Regions from separate parts of the Neorhizobium sp. T6_25 genome, predicted to be linked through region 4. Evidence: riboswitches for the same ligand, from Rfam matches in the RefSeq annotation. Region 4 holds a riboswitch; each other region holds the start of a gene.
What was found. Region 4 has a riboswitch for cobalamin ahead of C5L10_RS01820 (ABC transporter substrate-binding protein). Riboswitches for the same ligand answer to the same signal wherever they lie in the genome.

Region 1 (2,194 bases), on a different contig from region 4:
GCCTCGGGCGCGGCATTCTCGAACACTTCCGCCTGCAGGATCAGCGGCACGGTGGAGAAGCTCTGCATCACGGTCAGCAGCAGTCCGGACAAAAGCCCGGCGATCACCGCCGTGAAGACGATGTTGCGAAACAACGACATTGGGGAGAACTCCTCAGTGGCAGGGGAAGGCGAGCGAGTGGCGCGTGTCATGCGCGGCGTTATGGACGACTTCCAGATGCGAGAAGCCGACAAAGCCGACGATGAACAGGCCGAGCAAGGCCGTCATGCTGAGGGGAATGATTTTCGAAGCGGAGAGGCTGACTGCAGCTGCAGCAGAATTCGTAACCATGGTCTCGTCCTTTCGCCCTCCACCCGAGGGCCGTTCACGTTCTTTGCCGCCTCTGGCAGGTCTCCTGGCTCGCGGATCGGACGCCTTCTCCCGCCTTCCCAGGATACCGTTGGCCGGATTTCCCAGTGGCTTGACGGCCGGACGGCCGTTTTGGTCGAAGACTTTCCGCTTACAGTTGCGGGGGCAGCCGCGGGTTGGACGGCAGAAATCCGTCGCACCGCATTCCCTCTAAAACCCTTTCGGGCACCATAGGCTCGGTCACTATAGACGAATTCGGCGTGACGGCAATCGCCTTTGCGACGCATTGACATGGGCCTGCGACCGGGCTTAGTTGAAGAGAGATGGTCCCTTTCCGGCAACGGGGAGGGCTAAGAGAGAATGCGGTGCGATCCCTTTTCAGGATCAATGCCGCGGCTGCCCCCGCAACTGTAGGCGGCGAGCCATTGCCTAAAACGGCCATTTGGCCGTCAAGCCACTGGGAAATCCGGCCAACGGTATCCTGGGAAGGCGGGCAAATGGCGATGACCCGCGAGCCAGGAGACCTGCCGTCCGATTAATTTTGCTTCACCGGGCGGGGTGCTCCGGAGGAAGTTTCTCGATCACCGCAGAGGGATTTCGACCTTCTGCTCCGCGCCCCGATTTTTTCGACCCCGGCGGGAACGCGGCTGACCGATGAGTGACCACCGACCAGATGATCCGGCAACCGCCGGCCCGGCAGATGTGACGATTTTCGTCTGCACCAATTGCCGTGATGCGTCCGACGGCGAAATCCGGCCGGGCATCGCACTGATCGCGGCGCTGCGCGAGGCAGCAAGCGGCAAGCCGCTCGCGGTAAAGCCGGTCACCTGCCTTGCCAATTGCGAAAAAAGCCCGAGTGCCGCGTTTAATCACAAGAGCGGCTGGTCCTATGTCTTCGGCCACCTGTCGCTCGACAATGTCGAGGATATCGTCACCGGCGCGATGATGCTGGCCGAGGACGAACGCGGCTTCCTTCCCCTTCGCGGCCGCCCGACCTGCCTGCGCGGCAAGGGCATGACGGCCCGTATTCCACCCTTTCATCACCACGAGGACATGCCATCATGAGCGTTTCGTTCGACCGCGTTCCCTGCACCGTCGTTACCGGGTTCTTAGGCGCCGGCAAGACCACGCTGATCCGCAACCTGATCGAAAACTTGAAGGGCAAGCGGCTGGCGATCATCGTCAACGAATTCGGCGATGTGGGCATCGACGGAGACGTCCTGAAGGGCTGCGGCATCGAAAGCTGCCCGGAAGACAACATCATCGAGCTTGCCAACGGCTGCATCTGCTGCACCGTGGCGGACGATTTCGTGCCGGCGATCGACCGGATCCTGGCGATCGAACCTCGCGTCGATCACATTCTCATCGAGACCTCCGGCCTCGCGCTGCCGAAGCCCCTCGTCCAGGCCTTCCAGTGGCCTGACGTTAAAGCCCGAGTGACCGTCGACGCGGTGATTGCCGTGGTCGACGGACTGGCACTCGCCGAAGGCCGCGTCGCCGACGATCACGAGGCGCTGGAAGCGCAGCGCGACGCGGACGGTTCGATCGACCATGACGATCCGGTCGAGGAAGTGTTCGAGGACCAGGTGGCTTGCGCCGACATGATCGTGCTCACCAAGAGCGACCTCCTGGATGCCGCCGGCCTCGCGACCGCCAGGGATCGCGTGTCCGCGCATCTGCCGCGTGCCGTGAAGATCGTCTCGGCCGCCAACGGCGCCATCGATCCGGCCGTGCTGATCGGCCTCGGCCTTGCCGTCGAGGACGATATCGAGAACCGCAAGACGCACCATGACGACGAACTCGACCACGATCACGACGATTTCGACAGCTTCGTCGTCGATCTGGC
Region 2 (2,194 bases), on a different contig from region 4:
CTCGGTCGGGATCGCCACGGGAAGGCCGTCGCCAAGGACGGTGCAGGCTTGGGCAAGCGCACCGTCGTGATCCCGGGTGATGTCGATGATTTGAGCCGTCATATCCGCCCGTCAATAACGCGGACCCGGGCGTCTTCAAAGCTTTTTGATGATCTCGCGGAGCATTTCGTTGGAAGTGCCAAGCATCAGGACATTCTTGATGGCTTCCATCGGATCATTGGTCTGGAACAGAAGGCCGTTCTTGCGGATCGTGCGGTTGATCTGCAGCGGCTGACCCGCCTCGCGTTCGACAGCGACGGCAAAATACATGCGCGAATAGGCCGGGCTGATATGTTCGAAGAACGTCTCTTCCTCGCCGATCTTGGAGAAGAAGTTGGCGATATAGAACGACCAGCTTACCGGGCCGCCGCGTGGAAGAAACGTTCTTGCCGCGGTGACATGGCAATAGCCGAGATGCGGCCGTTCATCGAGCGTGTGGTGGAAGATGATCTTCGGAAACTTGATCGAGCGATGGAAGGAGTTGATCCGGTTGTGGCTCGTCTCGCCGGCCGCCTCGAGCCTTTTGCCCGTGCGCTCGGCGACTTCGTTATGGGTGAGATAGCGGCGCTCTTCCGGCAGCCAGATCGGATTGTAGCGGGCGATGCGCCCCGTCCGGAGAAATTCGGAATGGGAAGCAGTCTTCACCACCACCGGCGCCGGAGGCGGTGGTGGAGGAGCTTTGTAGTAACGGATCTTTCCCTTGGCCTGCACGGTGGCATCGCTCCCATTCACGCCGGGATTTTATGGCTTATCCCTTAATGACAGGTTTCGCTTTCGCGGGGCTGGAGTGTTGCATTTTGGGCCGTTTCGCCGCTGTCGCCAACGCGGTTGCCGATGTCGCAATGTCGCCTATGCGACACGCTCGCTCGATGATTATATCCGCCTCGATCTTGAGGTGCCGCCTGACTAGGGAAGGCGGAGAATTGGGAAGCCGGCAGGGGTCTTTAGAAACCCTAATCCGGCGCTGCCCCCGCAACGGTGGTGGAGCAACAAAGCTTGGTAGAGGCCACTGGGAAAGAGCCGAAAAGGCCGCCCGGGAAGGCGCCGAGCCCGTCCCGCAACGGACAGCTCCTGAGCCCGGAAACCAGCCTTGGGATCAAAAATGACGACCGGACGCGGCGGGCGTTCGGGACAGGGTGTTGGGGTGGGCCTTGAAGGCCGGCCGGCATTTCCATGTCCTTCCGCTGTCCACATTGACGAGGAAGATAATATGGAAATTCGCAATCAGGCCCTGCGGCAGCTCAAGAACCGTCGTGAAGGCTTCAGCCTCGAACAACCCTTCTATACCGATCCCGCCTATTTCAAGCTCGATCTGGAAATGATCTGGTATCGCGACTGGCTGTTCGTCGGGCATGATTGCGAGCTGCCGAAGGCGGGAGCCTATTTCACCCTGCAGATCGGCGATTATCCGGTCGTCGTCGTGCGCGGCCGCGACAACCAGATTCGGGCGCTGCACAATACCTGCCGCCATCGCGGCAGCCGCGTCTGCACCAAGGAGCATGGCTCGGCGGTCCGGCTCGTCTGTCCCTACCATCAATGGACCTACGAGCTGGACGGCTCGCTTCTGGTCGGCCGCCAGATGGGCCAGGACTTCGACAAGACCCAGTTCAGCATGAAGAAGGTCCATTGCGAAAGCGTGGCGGGCTTTATCTTCATCTGCCTTGCCAACGAGGCGCCGGATTTCGCGCCGGTTCGTGCGGCGATCGAGCCCTATATGGCCCCGCATCGCCTCTCGGAAGCCAAGGTCGCGCACCAGTCGACGATTATCGAGAAGGGCAACTGGAAGCTCGTCTGGGAAAACAACCGCGAGTGCTACCACTGCGCCGCCAACCACCCGGAGCTCTGCCGCACCTATCCGGAATCGCCGACTGCGACCGGCGTCCAGGGTGCCAAGGACGATCCGGTCATCGCCGCCCATTGGCAGCGTTGCGAGGAGGCCGGGTTGCCGAGCGAGTTCCGCATGGACGAGACCGGCCAGTTCCGCGTCGCGCGCATGCCGCTGATCGAGGATGCCGAGAGTTATACGATGAGCGGCCGCAACGCCGTGCAGCGCAAACTCTCCGAGGACGTGACGATCAACTCGATCGGCACCATGCTGCTCTTCCACTATCCGAGCAGCTGGAACCACATTCTCGGCGACCATGCGATCTCGTTC
Region 3 (2,194 bases), on a different contig from region 4:
GACGGGCCTGAACTGGTCGATACCGGCTTTGCCCGCCAATGCAACAACGACCACGGCATTTCGCCGGACGGTTCGCTGATCGCCATCTCCGACAAGGTGGAGTTCGGCAAGTCGGCGATCTATGTGCTTTCCGCCGCCGGTGGCGGCGTGCCGAGGCTGGTGACCCGGAACCTGCCGTCCTACTGGCATGGCTGGTCGCCTGACGGAAAAAGCTTCGCCTATTGCGGCATCCGCGGCGACGAGTTCGACATCTATACGATCGGCATCGAAGGTGGCGCAGAGACGCGGCTGACATTCGGCGAGGGCCGCAATGACGGGCCGGACTATTCGCCGGATGGGAAATGGATCTATTTCAATTCCAGTCGCAGCGGGCTGACGCAGATCTGGCGCGTTCCGGCCGCCGGCGGCATGGCCGAGCGGATCACCGACGGCGGTTACGGCGACTGGTTTCCGCATCCGTCACCGAAGGGTGACAAGCTCGTCTTTGTCTCCTACGATGCCGATGTCTTCGATCACCCGCGCGATCTCGACGTCCGCATCAGGCTGATGGACATGGACGGCGGCAATGTCGAAACGCTTTTCGAGCTCTTCGGCGGGCAGGGCACGATGAACTCGCCGAATTGGTCGCCTGATGGCGATGAGTTTGCCTATGTGCGCTATTTTCCCGTCGCATGAGCGCCTTGCGCCGAGGATGGCGTGAGGGCATAACCGATCCCGTCAGGTGCCGGCGACAAGCCGGAGAATCGGGAATCCGGGGTGGAACCGGAACGTGCCCAACGCTGTGAGGTGGATGCTCGGCCGCAGGATAAGCCACTGGGAAACCGGGAAGGCGGCGGTTGAGGCGGATGAAGCCAAGTCAGAAGACCGGCCTGACACGATAGACCGACCCCGCGCGGACGGCGGAAAGGTTTCGGACCTCTCCTTGCTTCTGAAAGGCAAGGGAGCAACGGCATTGTTGGGGACAAACGATGCAACCTGATCCTTTCGCGCATGCCTTGCTGCCTGCCGGTGAATTTTCGAAGGCCGAGCGTGCGGCCGTCTACAGGGCGATCGAGACGCGCCGCGACGTGCGCGACCAGTTCTTGCCCGATCCGCTGCCGGACGACCTGGTAAAGCGGCTGCTGGGCGCCGCGCATTCGGCACCCTCGGTCGGCTTCATGCAGCCCTGGAACTTCATCCTCATCCGCGATCCGGCGCTGCGGGAGGCGGCTCGTGCCGCCTTTTCGCGCGCCAATGACGAAGCCGTGGAGATGTTTCCGGAGGAGAGCCGCGACCTTTATCGCAGCCTCAAGCTCGAAGGCATCGTCAAGGCGCCGCTCTCGATCTGCGTCACCTGCGATCCGGATCGTGCCGGCCCGGTGGTGCTCGGCCGCACCCACAATCCGCGCATGGACGTCTATTCGACGGTCTGCGCCGTGCAGAACCTGTGGCTTGCGGCAAGGGCCGAGGGCGTCGGTGTCGGTTGGGTCAGCATTTTTCGCGAGGAGGACGTGCGTGCGCTGCTGGGCGTTCCCGACCGCGTCGAGATCGTCGCGTGGCTATGCCTCGGTTATGTCGATCAACTCTATGCCGAGCCGGAATTGGCGCTCAAGGGCTGGCGCCAGCGGTTGGCGCTGGAGGAGCTGATCTTTCAGGATCGCTGGGATAACCGTTGATCACTGCTGCGGCTGCGGTCCTGCCGATTTCGGATTGCTGAGGTCGATATCCGCTTCGGGCAGGAAAGCCGGCCCGACGGTGCGCACCTTCTTGTTTGGATCGTATGGCCGCTCCTGCGGCGGTGGAGCGGGCGGCTGGACCGCGGCCTGCGGCTTTTGCGGGCGGGTCTGCAGCTTGGTGATCCCGGAATAGGGCTGCTCTTCTCTCGGAAGTTCGATGCCCGGCACCTTTCGGCGGTCATCGACAACAGGCGGCAGCGGCTCGAAGGAGGGGATGCAGCGCTGTTCGCGAATGGCGGCGAGAATGGCATTCCGCTCTTCCGAGGGCAGGATCATCTGCCGCGAACTGTTCCGTTCCGCCGCCAGCGCGTCGCGGCTCTGTTCCATTCTTTCCAGCGCATCCCGCATCTGGCCGCAGACCTCGGCATTCGGGCCACCCAGAACCACCACGCTGCCATTGCCGCAGCCGGCGCGGCGCATGTCGACCCGCAATTCCCGGATATCGGCATTGTATTCGCCAAGCTGCTGGGCGTAGCTGC
Region 4 (2,194 bases):
ACAAAATCGTCCTGATCGATCCGGACGCCGAGGAGCACTTCCGGCTGATCGCCCTGCCTACCCGCCGCGTCGATTTCCTGCTGGATCCGGCAACGCCGCGCAATGCCTACATCCTGACCGAGGACGGCGATCTTCATGTGCTGGACGTGATCAAGGGCGAGATCGCTCGCAAGGCCAAGGTCACCGAGCCCTACAGCAAGGACGGCCATTGGCGTGATCCGCGGCCGCGTCTTGCCGTTGCGGACGGCCATATCGTCATTACCGATCCGCGGCACTCGCTGGTTCGCGTCGTCGATACGGAGAGCCTGAAGGAGGTCCGGACGATTCCCGTCGAAGGAAAACCCTTTACGATCGTTGCCGTCGGCGGCTCCGGAGCATCGCATTGACGCGGTAGCGTTTGGGTCCGGAATTCCCACGGCAGTTCCGGACCAGGATCCGTTCAGGAGATGACGATGCAGCAGCCGGCGCCTGATCGACAGCCTGTCTTCCTGCCTGACCTTTGGCGAATCTTCCGGATCCTTTTCGCACCTTGGGAACGACGAGCCGCGTGATGCGGCATGAAGCGGCGCCGTTGACAGTCGGCAGAGGGAGTGTAAGTTCGCGGCGTCAAGGTTCTTCCATCTCGCGATGGAAGCTAAGAGGGAATCCGGTCAAAACCGGAGCTGTCCCGCAACTGTGAGCGGTGAGCCGTTCGCCCAACATGTCACTGGCAGCCAATGCCGGGAAGACGGGCGATGACGGCTTTGACCCGCGAGCCAGGAGACCTGCCTGACGATAGAAGTTCCGTGGTCGGGGTGTGCCACAGGAATGACGGTTCGTCGGGCCATCGTGCCTGCCGCAACCTTCATTTTTGCTGCTCCTCCTTGAGTGAGACGAAGGCAGTGAAAACACAGGGATTATCTTCCCAGCACGTATCCGGGCGCGCCGTCCTCCTGATCGGCAAATCCGCCTTTGCGGCATCACCGCATCTGGAAATGCAGCGGCTCGCGGAGCTTGCGGCCGGCATGACCGGGGCCGGAACGGTGCGCTTCGCCTTTACCGAACAGGGAACCCCCTCGCTGCGCCAAGCGGTCCAATCTGGTCGCTTAGCTGCCGCATCGTCGAGGACTTCGCCTATCATCCAACAGGCCGCAAGCAGCGGCTTCGCACCCCATCCGAACAGAACAAGAGGAGAGACAATTGAGGTCGCAGACTTTATCGCGCCTGGCCGCCGCCTGGCTCACCGCCACAACCTTTGCCACCGCAGGCACCGTCTTCGCAGGCGAGCCGCTTCGCGTCGGTGCCACCTACATCACCAGCGGCACGGACCCGGCCAAGGGCTCGAACGGCTGGGCGCTGGTCAGCCATGGCGTCGGCGAGAATCTCTTCACCGTCGATCGGGACGGCAAGCTCGTGCCGGAGCTGGCCGCGAAGGCGGAGCGCATCGCAGACCTGACCTGGACCGTGACCCTGAAACCAGGCCGCCGGTTCTCCGATGGCACGCCTGTCACCGCCAGGGCACTGGCAGCCGGTTTCGATACCACGTTCGCCATCAACAAGGCGACGCTCGCGACCGGCGGCAAGCTGACCTTCGAGGCGGTCGACGACCTGACGCTGAAGGTGACGACCGAAAAGCCGGTGCCGTTCATTCAGGCGCTCTTCGCCGAATGGCCGCTGATTGCCTACAAACCCGCCGAGGCCGGCAATGCCGTCTTCAGTGGTCCTTACCGGATCTCCGCCTTCAAGACGGATGCCTCGATCACGCTGGAGCCCAACGTGCATTTCGCTGGCGCCGATGAGCGTTCGCCGGTCAATTTCCGCAAGTTCGGTGATGCCCAGACCCTGACGCTGGCGCTGGAAGCAGGCGAACTCGACATGGCCTTCGGCTTGCCGTCGGAGGTCGTTACCCGGCTCAAGACAAATCCGGACCTGACGATCAAGTCGTTCCCGGTCGGATACCAGTATCTTGCTTTCTTCAACACCGCCCGGCCGCTGATGGCTGACGTGAAGGTACGCCGGGCGATCGATCTGGCCTTCGACCGCAAGGAGCTTGCAGCCGCGATCAACGGCGGCGAACCCGCGACCGGTGCCTATGCCGCCTATTTCCCCTTTGCCGGCAGGCAGGCCCGTCCGACCGATCTTGCCAGGGCCGGCGCGCTGCTCGACGAAGCCGGCTGGGCAAGAGGCAGCGGCGGCATGCGCGAAAAGGACGGCA

Region 1: linked by a shared signal. The riboswitch ahead of C5L10_RS16240 (DUF1636 domain-containing protein) and the one ahead of C5L10_RS01820 (ABC transporter substrate-binding protein) in region 4 are both predicted to bind cobalamin.
Region 2: linked by a shared signal. The riboswitch ahead of C5L10_RS09160 (aromatic ring-hydroxylating dioxygenase subunit alpha) and the one ahead of C5L10_RS01820 (ABC transporter substrate-binding protein) in region 4 are both predicted to bind cobalamin.
Region 3: linked by a shared signal. The riboswitch ahead of bluB (5,6-dimethylbenzimidazole synthase) and the one ahead of C5L10_RS01820 (ABC transporter substrate-binding protein) in region 4 are both predicted to bind cobalamin.

What each region holds. Positions count from the first base shown of each region.
Region 1 is NZ_PVBL01000010.1:169,930-172,123, reverse strand. It holds gene C5L10_RS16250 (CbtA family protein) at 1-140, opposite strand, end outside; gene C5L10_RS16245 (CbtB-domain containing protein) at 154-330, opposite strand; cobalamin riboswitch at 367-596, opposite strand; cobalamin riboswitch at 656-895, shown strand; gene C5L10_RS16240 (DUF1636 domain-containing protein) at 1,003-1,413, shown strand; gene cobW (cobalamin biosynthesis protein CobW) at 1,410-2,194, shown strand, end outside.
Region 2 is NZ_PVBL01000005.1:196,428-198,621, forward strand. It holds gene C5L10_RS09150 (L-threonylcarbamoyladenylate synthase) at 1-102, opposite strand, end outside; gene C5L10_RS09155 (DUF6656 family protein) at 136-750, opposite strand; cobalamin riboswitch at 916-1,147, shown strand; gene C5L10_RS09160 (aromatic ring-hydroxylating dioxygenase subunit alpha) at 1,250-2,194, shown strand, end outside.
Region 3 is NZ_PVBL01000022.1:114,904-117,097, reverse strand. It holds gene C5L10_RS24505 (TolB family protein) at 1-675, shown strand, start outside; cobalamin riboswitch at 703-888, shown strand; gene bluB (5,6-dimethylbenzimidazole synthase) at 969-1,655, shown strand; gene C5L10_RS24495 (hypothetical protein) at 1,656-2,194, opposite strand, start outside.
Region 4 is NZ_PVBL01000001.1:404,268-406,461, forward strand. It holds gene aztD (zinc metallochaperone AztD) at 1-386, shown strand, start outside; cobalamin riboswitch at 593-787, shown strand; gene C5L10_RS01820 (ABC transporter substrate-binding protein) at 1,180-2,194, shown strand, end outside.